Flavivirga spongiicola: one gene and its partners. The protein of the gene in region 1 interacts with the protein of each later gene in a pairwise test. Links are inferred from orthologs where the notes say so. Each region holds a gene or a part of one and is shown on either strand. Other genes may lie near its edges. The genes, in order: Q4Q47_RS15750, Q4Q47_RS13705 and Q4Q47_RS08735.

The links.
Region 2: the proteins of Q4Q47_RS15750 (region 1) and Q4Q47_RS13705 interact in binary tests that used the Escherichia coli proteins (3 or more experiments, as listed by UniProt). The link is inferred for Flavivirga spongiicola from one-to-one orthologs.
Region 3: the proteins of Q4Q47_RS15750 (region 1) and Q4Q47_RS08735 interact in binary tests that used the Escherichia coli proteins (3 or more experiments, as listed by UniProt). The link is inferred for Flavivirga spongiicola from one-to-one orthologs.

What each region holds. Positions count from the first base shown.
Region 1 is NZ_JAUOEO010000001.1:3,966,273-3,972,498, forward strand. The notes cover bases 1,847-4,565. They hold Q4Q47_RS15750 (uracil-DNA glycosylase), read left to right. Parts: upstream 1,847-2,732; coding sequence 2,733-3,398; downstream 3,399-4,565. Other genes in these bases: holA (DNA polymerase III subunit delta), read left to right, coding at 1,847-2,731; Q4Q47_RS15755 (C1 family peptidase), read right to left, coding at 3,689-4,565. In the rest of the region: Q4Q47_RS15735 (glycosyltransferase family 2 protein), read right to left, coding at 1-915; Q4Q47_RS15740 (type I restriction enzyme HsdR N-terminal domain-containing protein), read right to left, coding at 1,140-1,595; more of holA, read left to right, coding at 1,724-1,846; more of Q4Q47_RS15755, read right to left, coding at 4,566-4,810; Q4Q47_RS15760 (1,4-dihydroxy-2-naphthoyl-CoA synthase), read left to right, coding at 4,865-5,704; menA (1,4-dihydroxy-2-naphthoate octaprenyltransferase), read left to right, coding at 5,692-6,226. UniProt on the Escherichia coli protein: Excises uracil residues from the DNA which can arise as a result of misincorporation of dUMP residues by DNA polymerase or due to deamination of cytosine.
Region 2 is NZ_JAUOEO010000001.1:3,403,707-3,410,041, forward strand. What follows is about bases 1,726-4,553. They hold Q4Q47_RS13705 (nucleoside-diphosphate kinase), read left to right. Parts: upstream 1,726-2,843; coding sequence 2,844-3,263; downstream 3,264-4,553. Other genes in these bases: Q4Q47_RS13700 (DHH family phosphoesterase), read right to left, coding at 1,726-2,560; Q4Q47_RS13710 (cold-shock protein), read right to left, coding at 3,446-3,637; Q4Q47_RS13715 (cold-shock protein), read right to left, coding at 3,765-3,956; Q4Q47_RS13720 (DUF721 domain-containing protein), read right to left, coding at 4,053-4,349; recF (DNA replication/repair protein RecF), read right to left, coding at 4,382-4,553. In the rest of the region: Q4Q47_RS13690 (peptidylprolyl isomerase), read right to left, coding at 1-1,003; gliding motility-associated peptidyl-prolyl isomerase GldI, read right to left, coding at 1,006-1,548; more of Q4Q47_RS13700, read right to left, coding at 1,541-1,725; more of recF, read right to left, coding at 4,554-5,461; Q4Q47_RS13730 (tetratricopeptide repeat protein), read left to right, coding at 5,763-6,335. UniProt on the Escherichia coli protein: Major role in the synthesis of nucleoside triphosphates other than ATP. The ATP gamma phosphate is transferred to the NDP beta phosphate via a ping-pong mechanism, using a phosphorylated active-site intermediate.
Region 3 is NZ_JAUOEO010000001.1:2,183,924-2,190,430, reverse strand. Bases 2,059-5,058 are described here. They hold Q4Q47_RS08735 (class I SAM-dependent DNA methyltransferase), read left to right. Parts: upstream 2,059-2,826; coding sequence 2,827-4,290; downstream 4,291-5,058. Other genes in these bases: Q4Q47_RS08730 (restriction endonuclease subunit S), read left to right, coding at 4,287-5,058; hsdR (type I restriction-modification system endonuclease), read left to right, coding at 2,059-2,826. In the rest of the region: more of hsdR, read left to right, coding at 1-2,058; more of Q4Q47_RS08730, read left to right, coding at 5,059-6,041; Q4Q47_RS08725 (restriction system-associated AAA family ATPase), read left to right, coding at 6,041-6,507. UniProt on the Escherichia coli protein: The subtype gamma methyltransferase (M) subunit of a type I restriction enzyme. The M and S subunits together form a methyltransferase (MTase) that methylates A-2 on the top and A-3 on the bottom strand of the sequence 5'-AACN(6)GTGC-3'.

The DNA of each region.
Region 1 (6,226 bases):
TTTATTTTTTGTGGATTTTCGTTGTTTTAATAATCTTCTTAAATTATTATAGAATCCAAAATGCGCTTTTACTATGGCTATAGTATGCTTTGGTCTAAATTCAAGTAAGAACTTTATTCCGGCAATGCCATCTAAAATTAATCTAACAAATATTAGAGAAAATAATAAACCTTTTGCATTTTTAGTTAAGACAAACAAACTATTTCTAAAATTTAGATAGGTCTTTTTAGGATGGGTATCATTAAGTGTAGCACCTCCTACATGATAAACCTCAGATCGACTTACATATTTTATATAGTGCCCCAAATTTTTAGCGCGCCAGCATAAGTCTATTTCTTCCATATGAGCGAAAAAATATTCGTCTAATCCATTTAACTGATGAAATACGGTACTCCTGATAAAGAAACAGGCTCCTGATGCCCAAAATATTTCAGAATTGTCATTATATTGCCCAGAGTCTTTTTCAATAGTATTAAAAATACGACCTCTGCAATACGGGTACCCATATTTATCTATAAACCCCCCAGCAGCTCCAGCATATTCAAAATAATCTTTCTTTTTATAATCTAGTAATTTAGGTTGAATGATAGCTGTGTTAACCTCCTTTTTAAAAGTTTCAATAATAGGAAGTAGCCATTTTTTAGTAACTTCTACATCGCTATTTAGTAAACAAAAAACATCTGCTTCTATATGTTTTAAAGCCTCATTATAGCCTTTAGCATAGCCACCATTTTCTTTATTTTGAATTATTTTTATAGACGGGTAAGTGGCTTTTACAAAAGAAACAGAATCATCAGTTGAGGCATTATCAGCAACATATATATCTACTTCTTTAGAATGTTCAATGACCGATGGTAAAAACTGATCTAAAAGCTTTTTACCATTCCAATTTAATATAACGATTGCTATTTTCAAGTTTCAAGAATATAGTTTAAAAATTTATTTAGTACTTACTGAACACTGAACACTGAACACTGAACACTGAACACTGAACACTGAACACTGAACACTGAATACCGCGATTGTTTAGCTCTAATACGATGCGAATTTAAATATTTTAATCTCGCAAAGGCGCAAAGGCGCAAAGTTACACAGGAATTATAATAAACTGCTACGGGGTACTGCTTACTGAACACTGATCACTGCGACTGCTTACTAAAACTAGGAATATCTTTTAAAAAATTATAACGTTCATTTTCAAAATCCATTTGGCAATAATAATGATTTAATCCATTGGTAACCATTAAATATGTAGCATTTAACTCTAAATTATAACGTGCTATTTGATCGAATGTATCTTGGTTTATAATAATTTTTGGGGCTTTACATTCTACTATTAAATGAATACTGCCATTAGAATTGTATACTACAATATCGTATCGTTTTCTTAAAGAGTTAATAATCAATTCTTTTTCTACGTTAATTAAAGATTTAGGATACCCCTTATTATTTATTAAATATTGAACACAGTGTTGACGAACCCATTCTTCTGGTTGTAAAATCACAAATTTTTTACGAATACTATCGAATATAGAAATTTTATTTTCGCTATTTTTGAATCGAAACGAAAACTTTGGAAAATTAAGTTCTTGCATGAATGCATACTGATTTTTTTCAAAGTTAAGCTACAAAACCAGAAATTACAATAATCAAACATCAAATCCCGATTAAATGTCGTTCTTATTTGGAATTTGGCGTTTGTAATTTGAAAATTTAAGATAGTTTGGACGAAGTCAAACAATTAGTTACAGATATAAAGAATAAAAAACTAAAACCCATTTACTTTTTAATGGGAGAGGAGCCTTATTATATTGATAAGATCTCCGATTTTATTGAAAGTACCGTTTTAGCAGAAGAAGAACGTGGTTTTAATCAAATGGTTTTATATGGTCGGGATGTAACGATTGAAGATATTGCCAGCAATGCAAAACGCTATCCCATGATGGCAGAGTATCAGGTGGTTATTGTTAAAGAAGCTCAGGATTTATCGCGGACTATTGAAAAGCTAGCTTCTTATGCTGAAAATCCACAGCCTACAACTGTTTTAGTGGTAAACTATAAGTATAAAAAGATTGATAAGCGTAAATCGCTATATAAAACATTAAAAAAGACTGGCATCGTTTACGAAAGCAAAAAACTTTACGAAAATCAGGTTGCTGACTGGATTCGCCGTGTATTATCTTCTAAAGACTATTCTATTTCACCTAAAGCAGCACAAATGCTTGTTGAGTTTTTAGGAACAGATTTAAGTAAAATAAATAATGAGTTGGAAAAACTTCAAATTATTTTACCAAAAGGGACTCAAATTTCGCCCGAGCATATTGAAGAAAATATTGGTATTAGTAAAGACTATAATAATTTTGAATTACGCAAAGCTATTGGAGAAAAGAATACTATAAAGGCTTATCAAATTGTTAATTACTTTGCTGAAAATCCTAAAGATAATCCGATGGTAGTAACCGTGTCTTTATTATTTAATTTTTTTTCACAATTGCTTCATTTTCATGGATTAAGTGATAAGTCCCCTAGAAATGTTGCATCTGCTTTGAAAATAAACCCTTACTTTGTGAAGGAATATATAGCAGCAGCGAGACATTACCCAATGCGTAAAGTAAGTGCGGTTGTTTCTACATTGAGGGAGTTTGATGTAAAAAGCAAAGGCGTAGGTGCTAATGCTGTTCCTCAAGGAGATTTATTAAAAGAATTGTTAGTAAGAATATTATCTAATTAGTATGAATGTAGATATTCACAAAAGTTGGAAACCTTATTTAGAAGAAGAATTTGGGAAGCCTTATTTTAAAGATTTAGTAAGTTTTATTAAATCTGAATATAGATCTCAAACTTGTTTCCCTCCGGGAAAACAAATTTTTAATGCCTTTAATCATTGCCATTTTGATGATGTGAAAGTTGTTATTATTGGTCAGGATCCATATCATGGACCTAGGCAAGCAAATGGATTGTGTTTTTCTGTTAATAAAGATATTAGTCATCCGCCATCATTGATTAATATTTTTAAAGAAATAGAAACAGATTTAGGAATTCCATATCCAGAAAATGGTGATCTTATGCGTTGGGCTGATCAAGGTGTGCTATTATTGAATGCTACGCTGACAGTTAGAGCGCACCAAGCAGGGAGTCATCAAAAAAGAGGTTGGGAAACCTTTACTGATGCTATTATAAAAATGATAAGTGAAAAGAAAGAGAATATTGTGTTTTTACTTTGGGGAGGTTATGCAAAGCAAAAAGTAAAGCTAATAAATACTAATGACCATAAAGTATTGACTTCCGGACACCCTTCACCTTTAAGCGCTAATAGAGGCTATTGGTTTGGTAATAAGCATTTCAGTAAGACTAACTCCCTGTTGGAGCAAGCCTCTCAGGTGCCTGTTCAATGGTGATTTGTGGTGTAAGTACCACTGGTTTTTTGTTTGCTTTAGCCGTTTTATCAATTTTATTAGCACTAAATTTTAGTAGTAATAAATTGATAGTTACGAGTACTGCGAGGGAAATAGTAATTGTAAGTAACATAAGATCTGGGTATTAATAATCGGCAAAATACGATTTTTATCGTTAAAACAAAGTGTTTTGTCGATAAAAATAAAATTCTGGACAAAAATAATAAAAAAAAAGCTACAATCAAATGTCTATATATAAGTATTTTTGTTTTTATCACTATGCTAAAGTTCGCTTAAAATGTTTGCGCTTTTCTCAATATTTTAAGAATTTTTTTAGGGAGTGCTTTTTTATTTAGCATTATGGAAATAGTTTTTAATTTAAGATATGCTTCACTCATGTAAATATACCCCCCATTACTAACTCTTTTAGGGTTTGTCCCCCATGAATTTTTTACTTTATAGTAGGTGGTTCCATTCTGATCTTTTAATAACCCAGTTATATGCATTAAGTGATCGTCTGTGGTGTTATAGTTTTCAAACTCTTGTTGTCTGAATTCTTGCGTTATTTCCTTTTCTTTAGATACATTTACCAAAGCATCTTCTATATTTACACCGTCTTCAGAAATGATTGCCAATCCATGTTTTGATGAGAACGTTTTTTCGCTAACATCACAATCTAATTCAACAGTAAAACCTTCTTTCAACGCATTATTTACAATATGTACGAGTTCATCTAATTTTACATTAAAAAATGTACCATTAGAAAAATTATCAGGAATATTTAGTATGAAATTTGTGTGATAAGGTTTATGTGAAAATGACGTAATTGTAACATAGTTTTTTGGATCGATTTGAGCCTTCCTCATAAAAGATAGAGGCGTATATTTAGTCCCATTATAATCAAAGCTTTCAATATTATTACCGAGGTAAGTGTCTAAAATTTCATTGGTCTCCTTTTTCCAATTATAGGTTTTTGGTTCTTTTATATATCTATCCAAAGTTTTTTTCAGTGTATCTACTAATTTGGAATGATTGTGTTTTTTATTGCCATTTGTTAAGCCGGTGTATAAATCATTCGGAACAAATCCATGTTCTGAAATACTATTGATAACATCATGTGCTAATCCACCTTGACTAAATTGTGTTTTTCCTTGCCTCATAACATAGTTCCATGATTTATTAAGATATGTATGGCGGACGTTATACATTTCAGACAAATCAATTTTTTGTCCTGTGAGGCGAATTATTTCACTTTCAAGAAATGATGATGTAGAAAAACTCCAACAGGTTCCAGTATTATCCTGACTAATAACATCTGTAGCATCAAGGTCTATAATAGTTTTAAAATCATAAGATTGAGAATAGATAAAAAGGGTGAAAAAAGTAAAAACAGAAGCTAAAAATTTATTTTTCATGGGGAAGTAAGTGATTTCTTGAAATAAAATTTATTTTTGACTAAAATAATAAAAATGGACCAAGAAAATTGGATTACTGTTAAAGAATATCAAGATATCACTTATAAAAAATATAATGGTGTTGCACGTATCGCTTTCAATAGACCAGACGTTCGTAATGCTTTTAGACCGAAAACAACTAGCGAATTATACGATGCTTTTTATGATGCTAATGAAGATGTAAATATTGGAGTTGTCCTATTATCTGCAGAAGGACCATCAACTAAAGATGGTGTATATTCCTTTTGTAGTGGAGGCGACCAAAAGGCTAGAGGACATCAAGGGTATGTAGGAGAAGATGGGTATCATCGTTTAAATATTTTAGAAGTTCAGCGTTTAATTAGATTTATGCCAAAAGCAGTCATTGCTGTTGTACCTGGTTGGGCTGTAGGTGGTGGACATAGCTTACACGTTGTTTGTGATTTAACGCTGGCCAGTAAAGAACACGCCATCTTTAAACAAACAGATGCTGATGTAACTAGTTTTGATGGTGGGTATGGCTCTGCTTATTTAGCAAAAATGGTGGGACAGAAAAAAGCACGTGAAATATTTTTCTTAGGAAGAAATTATTCAGCACAAGAGGCCTACGAAATGGGCATGGTAAATGCGGTGATACCTCATGACAAATTAGAAGCCACTGCTTATGAGTGGGCACAAGAAATATTAGCTAAATCACCAACATCTATAAAAATGCTTAAATTCGCCATGAATTTAACAGATGATGGTATGGTTGGTCAGCAGGTATTTGCAGGAGAAGCTACGCGCTTGGCTTATATGACAGATGAAGCTATTGAAGGTAGAAATGCCTTTCTTGAAAAACGAAAACCTAATTTTGCTAAAAAATGGATTCCATAATGAATAAAGTCTCTCTTTGGATTTCTACAATGCGTCTGCGGACGTTACCTTTATCAATATCAGGGATTATTTTGGCGTCATGTTTAGCAGAATACAATGGCTATTTTAAATGGAAGATAGGTATTCTTGCGATTCTTACCACTTTAAGTTTTCAAATATTATCGAATCTGGCCAACGATTATGGTGACGGTATTAAAGGCACCGATAATAATGGTAGAATTGGACCAGAACGTGCTATACAGTCTGGAAAGATTTCTCCGGATGAAATGTTTAATGCCATTAAGATTAATGTTCTAATTTCTATTGGTTTAGCTTTTTTACTCATTTTCTGCGCATTTGGAGTGAAGCATTTTTTACTCACGCTTTTATTTTTTATACTTGGTATTGCATCTGTTGTCGGTGCCATAAAATACACTGTTGGAAGTAATGCTTATGGTTATAGAGGTTTAGGTGACCTTTTTGTATTTGTTTTTTTTGGATTAGTGAGCGTTATTGGTTGTTATGTGTTGTATGCAAAAACAA
Region 2 (6,335 bases), 560 kb from region 1 along the record:
TTAATTGTTGTAACCCTTCCTTAAAGCCTGAAATCATTTTGGCATCTGGACTGATATCAGCAGTAATAGGTTGGTATTGGTCTGCGGCTTTACGCTTTTCGTTTACGGCATCAAGAGCTTCAGCAATTTCTAATTTACTGGTTTGAAGTAGTTTTCCGCTTTCAAAATATACAGCATAATGGGTAAGCACTTCAGCGTTTTCTGGTAATTTTTTTCCAGTGCCTTTTTCGGTAACAAAAAATTGTAAACCAGAAGACAACGTCATAGCTTTAGCTCGTTGTTTTTCAAATTTTTCTTTAGAAGCTTTTATAATTGCTTCTATTTTGGCTAGCTTTTCTTTTTCTTTACGTTCTGCTTCAGCAAAATGATTATTAAATGTGTTTGGAGCATCAAAGGATTTTGCATCTTTACCTTTTCTAATAATATTTAATTCTTTAATGACAACGTCTTCCACAGGTCTGTCTCCAGATGCCGTTTTTACATTAGAAATACTGTCCTGGATATCTATTCCAATAACGAGCTCACCAAATATATTATACCCATTATCTAAATGAGGTTTTGGGATTTCTGTAATAAAAAATTGACTTCCGTTTGTATTGCGTCCAGAGTTTGCCATAGATAAAATACCTGGTTTATCATGTTTTAGATCTGGATGAAATTCATCCGTAAATTTATAACCGGGACTTCCTCCACCTGTACCTGTAGGGTCACCACCTTGAATCATAAATTCATTGATAACACGATGAAAAATAAGTCCGTTATAGAATTTTTTTCCTATATAAGCACTGTCTACCATAGTATTAGTACCTTCTGCTAGTGAGACAAAATTAGCAACAGTTATAGGTGCTTTTTTATGTGCTAATTTAGCAACCATAATACCTTCTGAGGTAATAAATTCTGCATATAATCCATCTTCAAGATCTGGATATTGAGCTTTACATGAAGCTAAAGTTATTAAAGAAGTAGTTAATAATATTTTGACTGCGTTTTTTAAAAAATTCATTATTAATTAGTTTGATTTTGGGTAATTGAATTTACTGTAACTTCACATACTATTGGTGTGTTGCTACCTATTTTGTTTTCATCGCCATAATAACCATATGCTTTTTGTGAAGGGAAAAGAAAGGTAACAGTTTCGCCAGTTTTCATTAGTTTTAAACCTTCACGTAAACCGGTAAATAACTCTTCTTTATCCATAGCATAGTTTTGCGTTTTAATATCTTCTTTTGAATATATTAGGCTGCCATTTAATGCTTTTATATTGTAATTATAGTTTATAATATCTCCGAAGAGAGGTGTTTTTAAAGTATCTATTTCTATTTTATTATTGTAGTAATACCAGAAACCACTCTCTGAAGCTATATAGTCTATGTCTTGCGCTTGCATGATTTTTTCTATGGAAACTTGTTCTTGAGCAATCAGTTTTTTATTGCGCTCTACGGAGGCATCTATAAAAGAGCCAGTTTTTACCGATATGGGACGTCGAGCATCGGGGGTTTTACAGTTTAATGCCAGTAAAACAATGGCCAATGTTAGTAATTTATTCATTATTTAGGGCTTTATTATAACTAGGCAATATACTAATAAATTTAGCAACTGTATCTTCTAGCGATAAATAGCTTTTTCCTCCAGCAGCGTTGGTATGACCACCACCACCAAAATGCGCTCTGGATAATTCGTTGACAGAAAAATTCCCTTTAGAGCGTAACGAGATCTTTATAATGCCTTCTTGTTTATCTTCAATGAAAATAGCAGCTAGTATCGTATTGTTTAATGACAAAGCATAATTCACAACACCTTCTGTATCGCCTTTTTTATAATCATGTTTATATAATTCTTCTTGTGTAAGTGTAATATAAGCTGTTCTTGATTCTGGAATAACTTTTAAGTTGCTTAACGCACATCCCAGAAGCTGTAAACGTTCGTAGCTATTAGTGTCGTAAACATTGTTATGAATTTCCGTATTATTAGCTCCTTTTTCAATAAGTTGAGCTATTATTTGGTGGGTTTTACTAGTTGTGGATAAAAACCTAAAAGAACCTGTGTCGGTCATTATGCCAACATATAAGCAGGTTGAAATGTTTGTGTCTATCAGATTTGTATCGCCTAACATATTAATAAAATGGTATACCATTTCGCAGGTCGAACTCATACTAACATCACTAAACATGTAAGTAGCGTAATCATCAGGTGCTTGATGATGATCAATCATAATTTTTAAGGCATTACTTTTAGCTAATACAGTTTCCATATTACCAGTTCTATGAAAAGCATTAAAATCTAAGGTAAATATAATATCTGCGGCTTCAATTAATGCATCACATTTTTTAGTCTGAGAATCATGTTTTAATATGATGTCATTACCTGGAATCCATTTCAGAAAAGTAGGATAATCATTAGGTACTATAACATTTACCTGGTGATTGCCTTTTATAAGATAATGATAAAGCCCAAGTGTAGAGCCAATGGCATCGCCATCTGGATTTTTATGGGGTACGATTACAATCTTTTTTTTAGAAGACAATAGCCGTTTTATACTTATAATATCTTGTTTATTCATAGTTGACGAAGATACAATTTTTTTTAACCTGAATGATGCTTTAAAAGGATGTTGTAAAGCTTAAAACTATAATAAAATATTGGCTTTTTATAAGTTTCAGTATGGTATCTGAGAGGCTTGTCCTCACGGAAGTGAGAAATTAAACTTAAAAAAAGTAAAGCGATATATTTTGCAATAATTTTAAGATAAGAATAGGTTTTTTAATGCGTTATACTAGTTTATGATTTAATGGTTGTTTTTAATTAGAAATACATTACTTTTGCTGCAAAATTAAAACAATAAAATGGCAACAAATAGAACATTTACAATGCTTAAGCCAGATGCTGTTGAAAAGGGACACATTGGCGCAATATTAGAAAAAATTTCAGCTTCAGGATTTAGAATCGTAGCAATGAAATTAACACAAATGACAAAAGCTGACGCTGAAGCATTTTATGCTATACATAATGAACGTCCATTTTTTGGGGAATTAGTCGAATATATGACTCGCGGTCCTATTGTTGCAGCTATTTTAGAAAAAGACAATGCTGTTGAAGACTTTAGAACTTTAATAGGGGCAACTAACCCTGCTGATGCTGCCGAAGGAACTATTCGTAAACTTTATGCAGCTTCTATTGGTGAAAATGCAGTACATGGAAGTGATAGTGATGATAATGCGGCTATAGAGGGAGCTTTTCATTTTTCTGGTAGAGAGATGTTTTAAGTCGTTAAAAATTATAAACAAACAGAAAGCTCGCAACATCGTTGCGGGCTTTTTTATTTAAGATGCCCCGTCTTGAAATAAGTCGATTTTGTGTCAACTTATTTCAGGACGGGGCATTCCATAAAAAAAAGCCTATCGAATAAATGATAGACTTTTAATTGTAAATTGTTAAAAGTATATTGTTAGATTACTTTTACGTTTACGGCGTTTAATCCTTTTTTGCCTTCTTGTAGATCGAATTCTACAGCATCACCTTCACGAATTTCATCGATAAGTCCTGAAATGTGTACGAAATGTTCTTTGTTGTTGTCGTCTTCAACGATAAATCCAAAACCTTTAGAATCATTGAAAAATTTTACGGTACCTTTACTCATTGTTTATACTATTAAGTTAATTTGTTTTTGTAAAGATAGTGCCAAATAATTTATTAATCACTAAAAACAAAAAAAGTCTATCAAATTGATTGATAGACCTTTAATTGTAATTGTTAAAGTATATTTATTAGATTACTTTTACGTTTACGGCGTTTAATCCTTTTCTACCTTCTTGTAGATCGAATTCTACTGCGTCACCTTCACGAATTTCATCGATAAGTCCTGAAATGTGTACAAAATGTTCTTTGTTGTTGTCGTCTTCTACGATGAATCCAAAACCTTTAGAATCATTGAAAAATTTTACGGTACCTTTACTCATGTTATGTTTTATAAAAAATTAGGTCACAAATATAATATAAATAATAATAGCTTTTTGGTTTAATACAAAAATTTTGTATAAAGTTTGTTTTTATAATTATCGGAGTACCAGTTTTTTAATGATTTCTTTCCCTAATTCCTCGTTAAGCATGTTAATTATTTTTTGTTTACCATAACTTAATTCTTCCCTAAGAACACTAGAGGTCAGCTGTATATAAAGTGTGTCCCGTTCTAAGTTTACCGATGCCGTGTAATTATTTACACCATTACCCATAAGGTTTGCCCATGCATCAGCTACATTAACTTTATTTAAACCTTTTTCTAATTTATTGGTTTCTACAAATTCTTTTAAAGCATCTTGAATGCTAATATGTTCGTTGTTACGTTTTGCCATTAGATCTTGTTATATATTAAGCTGCTTGAAATTTAAAGCCTAAAAATTTCATAAGATTGATGCACCTGCTTTACAGCTGCTTCTGTACGTTCTGCATGAGTGTCGCTTATAAATAGCTGTCCAAAATTTTCATCATCTACTAATTTAATAATTTGAGCGACACGATGTTCGTCCAACTTATCAAAAATATCATCTAGTAATAAAATCGGATTGACACCACTTTGCGCTTTTATAAAATCGAATTGAGCTAGTTTTAGTGCAATTAAAAACGATTTTTGTTGACCTTGACTCCCGAATTTTTTAATAGGATGCCCTTCAATATTAAAATGTAAATCATCTTTATGAATACCAACGCTCGTGTATTGTAACGCTTTGTCTTTATTGATGATATTTTTTAACAGTGTGTTTAAATCAGCTTCAAATAAATCGCTGTGATATTTTAAGTCAACTATTTCACTACCATTACTAATAGCTTCGTAACGCGACTTAAAGATGGGAATAAATTCCTTTAAAAAAGTATCTCGTTTTTCGAAAATACGAGTTCCAAAGTCTGTTAATTGATTGTTGTAAACTTCTAAAGTATCATTATTAAAGGTGTGGTTTAAAGCAAAATATTTTAGTAACGCATTACGTTGAGCCAGTATCTTATTATAGTTTATTAAATGGTTTAAATAGGTTTTATCGCTTTGTGAAATGACACTGTCTATAAATTTTCGTCTGGTATCGCTACCTTCAATAATCAAATCTCTATCGGCTGGCGAAATAATCACTAAAGGTAAAAAACCAATATGTTCGCTAAACTTTTCATAAGCTTTAGCATTGCGTTTAATAACTTTTTTTTTACCTCGTTTTAAGCTAATAATTATTTTTTCAGTTTTATTATCCTTTTCATAATCACCATTAATCACAAAAAAATCTTCGTCATGCTTAATATTTTGTGTTGCCACGGGGTTAAAGTAACTTTTTCCGAAGGATAAATGATAAATAGCATCGAGTACATTGGTTTTTCCAATACCGTTATTACCAACAATGCAATTTATTTTATCATTGAAGGCAAATGATTTACTATCAAAGTTTTTATAATTAAGTAACGAAAGGGATTTTAAAATCATATAATAAGCGACTTAAAGGCTATATTATACCAATTAAACTTCAAAATGACGAATATAATTCATTTCTTTTTTACTTAAATTTCTTCAAAAACAGAACCATAACTTCAGCTATGCTTAAGGTTTTTGACTTATTTAAGCAAAAAATAATTCAAATTATTTATGTGTTATTTTGAAATTCAATTGGTATTTGTTGCTAAACTCTTTAAAAAGAAGTGCAAATTATTGAAAAATATCAAATAAATACCCTTTTAGTTATGAAGAAAAATTATATTTTTGCGGCGCATTAATATAGATAGAATACATGGCGACTTATAATAAAAGAGGATACAAACCAAAAAATAAAGTAGAGAAAGAACAAAACATCGAAACAGACTCTACTACAGCAGAAGTTTTTAATACACTCGATGAGACTGCTTCAAAAACAGAAGCGTTTGTTGAAAAGAACCAGAAATATATTTTTGTAATCATAGGACTTGTTGCATTAATTGTTTTAGGCTCTTTAGCATACAAGGAGTTTATAGCAAAACCTAAGCAAATGTCTGCTATGAACGATATGTTTCAAGCACAAAAATATTTTGATCAAGCAGTTACTGGTGTTGAAAAAGACTCATTGTACAATTTGGCTTTAAATGGCGGAGAAGGAAAGTTTGGTATGCTAGACGTTATTGAAGAGTATAGTGGTACACCGTCGGCTAACTTAGCTAGTTATTACGCTGGAACTGCATATTTAAGATTAAAAGATTATAAAAAAGCAGTTGAGCATTTAGAAAATTTCAAAAGCGATGACGAAATATTAGCACCTATAGCAAAAGGAAATATTGGTGATGCTTTTGTACAATTAAATCAGCCAAATGAAGCTTTAGGGTATTATGAG
Region 3 (6,507 bases), 1.8 Mb from region 1 along the record:
AACCTTGACGCAAGACATGCCTTACATGTTCTAAGTCAAGACTATGATGATTTAGAAAAAAAGTATAATTCTCTACTTCAAGAACGAGAAATTAAAGAACAGTCTTTAGAGGAAAAGCAAGAACTTCTTAAACGTTCTGAATTAGCCGCTAAAAAAATTGATTGGGACGAAAAAGAAACCAGAAAACTCATTGACAAACAACTGCAAGAAGCTGGATGGGAAGCAGAAACGGGTGTTCTCGATTATAAAAAAAATAAGACTTTACCAGAAAAAGGAAGACGAATAGCCATTGCTGAGTGGCCTGTAGGTTCTAAATGGGCTGACTATGCTTTATTTATTGGCACTGACCTGTATGGCATAGTTGAGGCAAAAAAATATGAAAGTGATATTTCTACAGACTTACAGCAATCTAAAATATATTCAGAATTAGCTGAAGACGAACACGAAGCTAAACTATTGGGGAAATGGAGAAATTACAATGTGCCATTTTTGTTTTCAACTAACGGAAGAACCTATTTAGAACAAATAAAAACTAAAAGTGGTGTTTGGTTTCTTGATGTTAGAAATGAAAGGAATCATTCTAAAGCTTTGAGAGGGTGGTATTCCCCGGAAGGTATTTTAGAATTATATAAAAGAAATATTCAAGAGTCCAATGATAAACTGAAAGATTCAAACATTTCCTATTTACAAGATAAAGCAGGTTTAAGTTTAAGGGATTATCAAATAAAAGCTATTGAAGCTGTTGAAAAAATTGTTAGACATAAGCCAGATAGCAAAAAAACGCTTTTAGCAATGGCAACAGGCACAGGTAAAACACGAACCATTATTGGTCTTTGTTATCGCCTTATTAAAGCTAACCGTTTTAAACGCATCTTATTTTTGGTAGATAGGAGATTATTAGCAACGCAAGCCATCAACAATTTTGAGGATAATAAAATCGAAGGTCTTAATACATTTGCTGAAACATATAAAGTTGACAAACTAAAAGCTACAATTCCAGATCTTGAATCTAGATTACATTTTTCTACGGTTCAAAGCATGGTAAAACGCTTATTTTATGGTAATAATGAAGATGTTTTACCAATTGACACTTATGACTGTATTATTGTAGACGAGGCGCATCGTGGATATTTACAGGATAGAGAGTTGGATGATGAAGAACTAAACTTCAAAGACCAAAGAGATTACGTTAGTAAATATCGTATGGTTGTAGATTATTTTGATGCTTTTACTGTAGGCTTAACAGCTACACCTGCTTTACATACAACTGAGATATTTGGGCATCCTGTCTATACATATTCATATAGAGAGGCGGTAATAGATGGTTATTTAATAGATCATGAACCGCCTAATATTATTAAAACGAAATTAAGCGAAGAAGGTATAACCTGGAAAAAAGGTGAAAAACCAAAGGTATATATTAAAGAAGATAATCGTATTGAAGAACTTGATGAACTAGAAGATGAATTAAACATAGATATTGAAGGGTTTAATAAAATGGTAATTACAGAATCTTTTAATAGAACTGTTGCTCAACAATTAGTAAAAGAAATTGACCCCGAAGGAGATGAAAAAACCCTGATTTTTGCAGCTAAAGACGAACATGCTGATTTGATTGTTCAATTATTAAAAGAGGAATATGAAAATATAGGCATAGATGTACCTGATGATGCTATTGCAAAAATCACAGGCAAATCCTATAAACCTCAAGAATTAGTAACACGTTATAAAAATGAAAAATTTCCTAGTATAGCTGTGACTGTGGATTTATTAACTACTGGTATTGACGTACCACCAATTTGCAATTTGGTATTTTTAAGACGTATCAAATCTCGAATTTTATACGAGCAAATGTTAGGGCGTGCTACCAGACGATGTGACGATATAGGAAAAGAAGTGTTCAATATTTTTGACGCAGTAAAACTTTATGAATCTTTAGAGGTTTTCTCCTCCATGAAACCTGTAGTGACAAATCCAAAAACATCATTCACTCAACTAATTGATGAGTTTGATGACATTGAATCCAATGTCAGAGCAAAAAAACAGTTAGAACAAATTATTTCGAAGCTTCAACGCAAAAAAACAAAGATTATAGGGCAGAATGAGGAAATTTTCAAATACAATACTGAAGGTAAAGACCCTGAAGCTTTCATAAATATGTTAAAGAATATTGAAGAACATAGCATAGCTTCATCACTTTCGAAATATGACCAATTATGGAGGTTTTTAGATGAATTTATACCACAACCAAGAGCACAATATGTATCAGAGCATGACGATGAGTATCTAGGTAGTGAACGTGGTTATGGTAAAGGACAAAAACCAGAAGATTATTTAAATAGTTTTAAAATCTTCCTTGAGCAGAATTTAAATAAAGTGGCAGCTCTTCAAATTATTTGTACAAAACCTAAAGAGTTAGATCGTCATTCACTTAAAGAATTAAAATTGCTGTTAGACCAAAAAGGTTTTAATTCTAGAAATTTAAATGCAGCTTGGAAGGATAGTAAAAATGAGGACATCGTTGCCGATATTATTTCATACATTCGGACTCTGGCTTTAGGCAGTACACTGATAAGCCATGAAGAACGTATTAGAAATGCAGTTGACAAAGTACGCAGCATGAAAGATTGGAATAAAATCCAATTAAAATGGATAGACCGTTTTGAAAAACAACTTATTCAAGAAACCATTATTAAAATTGAAGATTTAAATAAAGATCCATTTATGTCAGATGGAGGCTTTAAAAGATTAAACAAAATATTTGAGCATCAGTTAAAAGATGTCATAGAAACCTTAAATGATAATTTATACATAGAAACAGCATAAATGAGCGCAGAAGAAATTTCAAATAAACTCTGGAACCTTTGTAATGTATTACGGGATGATGGAGTTACTTATCACCAATATTTAAATGAGTTAACATATATCTTGTTTTTAAAGCTATCCGAAGTAAAAGGTTTTAAAGAACAAATACCTAAAGAATATCAATGGAGCACTTTACTCGAGATTACAGATAATAAAGAATTATACGACCGCTATAGAGACTTATTAGCCAATATAAGTGCTAAAGGAGATAACACAACGATTACAGAAATCTATACTAACGCATCTACTACATTACGTAAACCTGTTAATTTAAGAACTTTAATCACGCAAATAGACCTTATAGATTGGTATAATGAAAGTGAGCGTGATACCATGGGACAGATTTATGAAGATTTGTTAGAGCGTAATGCTAACGAAAAACGAAGTGGAGCAGGCCAATACTTTACTCCTCGACCACTAATAAAAGTGATGATAGAATTGTTGGCTCCAAAATTGGGAGAACGATGGAACGATCCTGCTTGTGGAACTTTTGGTTTTATGATTTCTCTTGATCAGTATTTAGTTGACCGTTACAATTATAAATATGATTCTAATGATAAACAACGTCAATTTCAAGTTAACGAAGCTTTAAGCGGAGTAGAACTGGTTCAAGATGCACATCGTTTAGCATTAATGAATGCTAAATTACATGGCTTAGACAGTACAATCCATTTAGGAGATACATTGACCGATTTAGGTAAAACATTAAAAGGTTTAGACGGCGTATTAGCTAATCCACCTTTTGGAACCAAAAAAGGTGGTGAAAAACCAACACGAGATGATTTAACCTTTGTATCCAGTAATAAGCAACTCAACTTTTTACAACACATCTATAGGTCTTTACATAAAAAAGGAACCGCTAGAGCTGCTGTAGTTTTACCTGATAATGTTTTGTTTGAAGATGGTGATGGGCAACGCATTCGTAAAGACCTAATGGATAAATGTAATTTGCATACTATATTACGTTTACCAACTGGGATTTTTTACTCTGCAGGAGTGAAAACCAATGTGCTGTTTTTTACACGAGGCAAAACCGAAACAGGAAATACCAAAAATGTTTGGTACTATGATATGCGCACCAATGTCCCTAGTTATGGAAAACGTACACCGTTTACAAGAGCTGCCTTTAATGATTTTATTAAAGCCTACACAGGTGGTACTGACACAAGCAAGGTATTAATGAATTATGATCGAGATATCGATGATAAAAAAAGAGAATCTATTAAAGATGAGCGTTGGCAATGTATTACGAGGGAGGAGATAAAAAAGAAAAACGACTCTCTAGATTTAGGTTTAATGGTTGATGAAAATTTAAGCAATGGAGCAGAATTAGATGAGCCTATTGATATTGCCAAAGAAGCATTAACAGAGCTTAATGAAATCACTAAAGCTCTAAACAATATTATAAAAGAACTTTCTATATGAGTTTGATTCATAAAGTAGAAGATCTCTTTGAAGAAAGAACGGGGTTAGTTTCAGCTCATCAAAATTGGGCTTTAATACCTTTAAGTGATTTAGTTAAAATTCAAAATGGATTTGCATTCAAATCCAAGGATTTTAATAAAGAAGGGGATGGAATACCACTTATAAGAATTAGGGATATATTAAAAGGTAAGACTCAAACCTACTATAAAGGTGATTATTCTAATGACTATGTCGTCAATAAAGGAGACTTGTTGGTCGGAATGGATGGAGATTTTAATTCTGATTTATGGAAAGGCAAAAATGCTTTGTTAAATCAGCGAGTATGTCGAATATTTCCGAATGAAAAGTTTTTAATGAAGAAGCTTCTTTATTATGGTCTTCCAGGATATTTGAATATAATAAACGAAAACACTTCGGCTACTACTGTTAAACATTTGTCTTCCAAAAGCATCTACAATATTCCTTTTCCAATACCACCAATAAAAGAACAGCAGCGTATTGTTAAAAAATTAGATACATTTTTCACTCAATTGGAAGAGATTAAAATACGGTTAGATAAAATTCCAGATTTACTTAAAAATTTTAGACAAGCCGTGTTATCTAAAGCTGTTACAGGGAAGCTTACAGAAGGTTGGAGGAAAGATAAAACTCTTGAAAATGCTAATGATTGGCGAAAAAAAATAATAGAAGAAAGAAAGAAATTAGGACTACCTAAGAGAACACCTGGACTAGTATTTGAGAATGTTTCTCAACCATATCAAGTACCCAAAATATGGTCTTTTGGTTATTTACAAAATTTCGGTGAATTTACTAGGGGCAAATCAAAACATAGACCAAGAAATGACCAAAGGCTTTTCGGAGGTAATTACCCATTTATTCAAACGGGAGATGTTGCAAGATCAAATGGTTTAATTGAAAATCACACTCAAACTTATAGTGAGTTTGGATTATCACAAAGCAGGCTTTTTCCAAAAGGAACTTTATGTATTACTATTGCTGCGAATATTGCTGAAACTGGTATTCTAGATTTTGATTCATGTTTTCCTGATAGTGTTGTCGGTTATTTACCATACAAGGGTATGTACTCTTCAAAGTTTGCTATGTATTATTTAAGAACTATTCAGAGAGATTTAGAACATTATGCACCTGCAACTGCTCAAAAAAATATAAATCTAGGAATCTTATTTAAAATAGCTTTTCCTGTGCCACCAAAATTAGAGCAGGATGAAATTGTAAAACGAGTTGATAATCTATTTTCAAAAGCAAATGCCATTGAAAAGGAATATGAGACTTTAATTAAAAAAATAGATTATCTACCTCAAGCTATTTTACAAAAAGCCTTTAAAGGTGAGTTAGTCGAACAGCTGCCTACAGATGGAGATGCAAAAGGTTTGTTAGAAGAAATTAAAAAACTTAAAAAAGAGGGTGAAAAAACAACAAAAAAGAAGCCTAAAAAGAGTGAAAAAAAGCAGTTAATTGGTAAATCAGAAAGTAAAACAACAACATCGGGAACACTAACCAGTAAGGAGATTATATTAAAAGGAACCGATGCTGTATTTGAACATCTAAAAAAAAAGTTCACTCATAATAAATTCACCTTTGAGGAAATACAAATTCCATCAAATTATTCTTATGACGAATTTAGGTTACTGTTATTTCGATTGTTAGATCATCAGAAATCCAATATTAACGAATGTAAACTAAAAATGATATATGACGGAGACATTCTATACTTTCAAATTCCCAAATAATGAAGTTAGTTCACTTTAAATATAGCCATGCTAATAGTTCTCATCCCTTAAATGGTTTTGATGAAGAGTTTAGAAATGAAGCTTTTTTGGAAGATGGATTTCATCCTATTTGTTTGGTCGGAATCAATGGTTCAGGTAAATCAAAACTTTTAGAGTGTATTGCTCAAGTTATGGAGTATTTGATAGGTGAATATTCAGATTTCATTTCAGAATTAGACAATGAATATTTAAGCTTTCAAGTAGATTATCTCTTTAAACTTAAAAAAGGTTATAAATATGTAAGCTTTATTAAGTCTTCAACTAATAAAGTAACAGAATGTTATTTAGGAAAAAACAGAGATGATCTAGAATTATGTAATGATGTTAAAGAAATTAAAAGTTATCTACCAGAAATTGTTGTAGGTTATACGTCAGGCGAAAACGAATCTTTAAGTTCTTACTTTAGACCTTACAATGATGCTTTTTC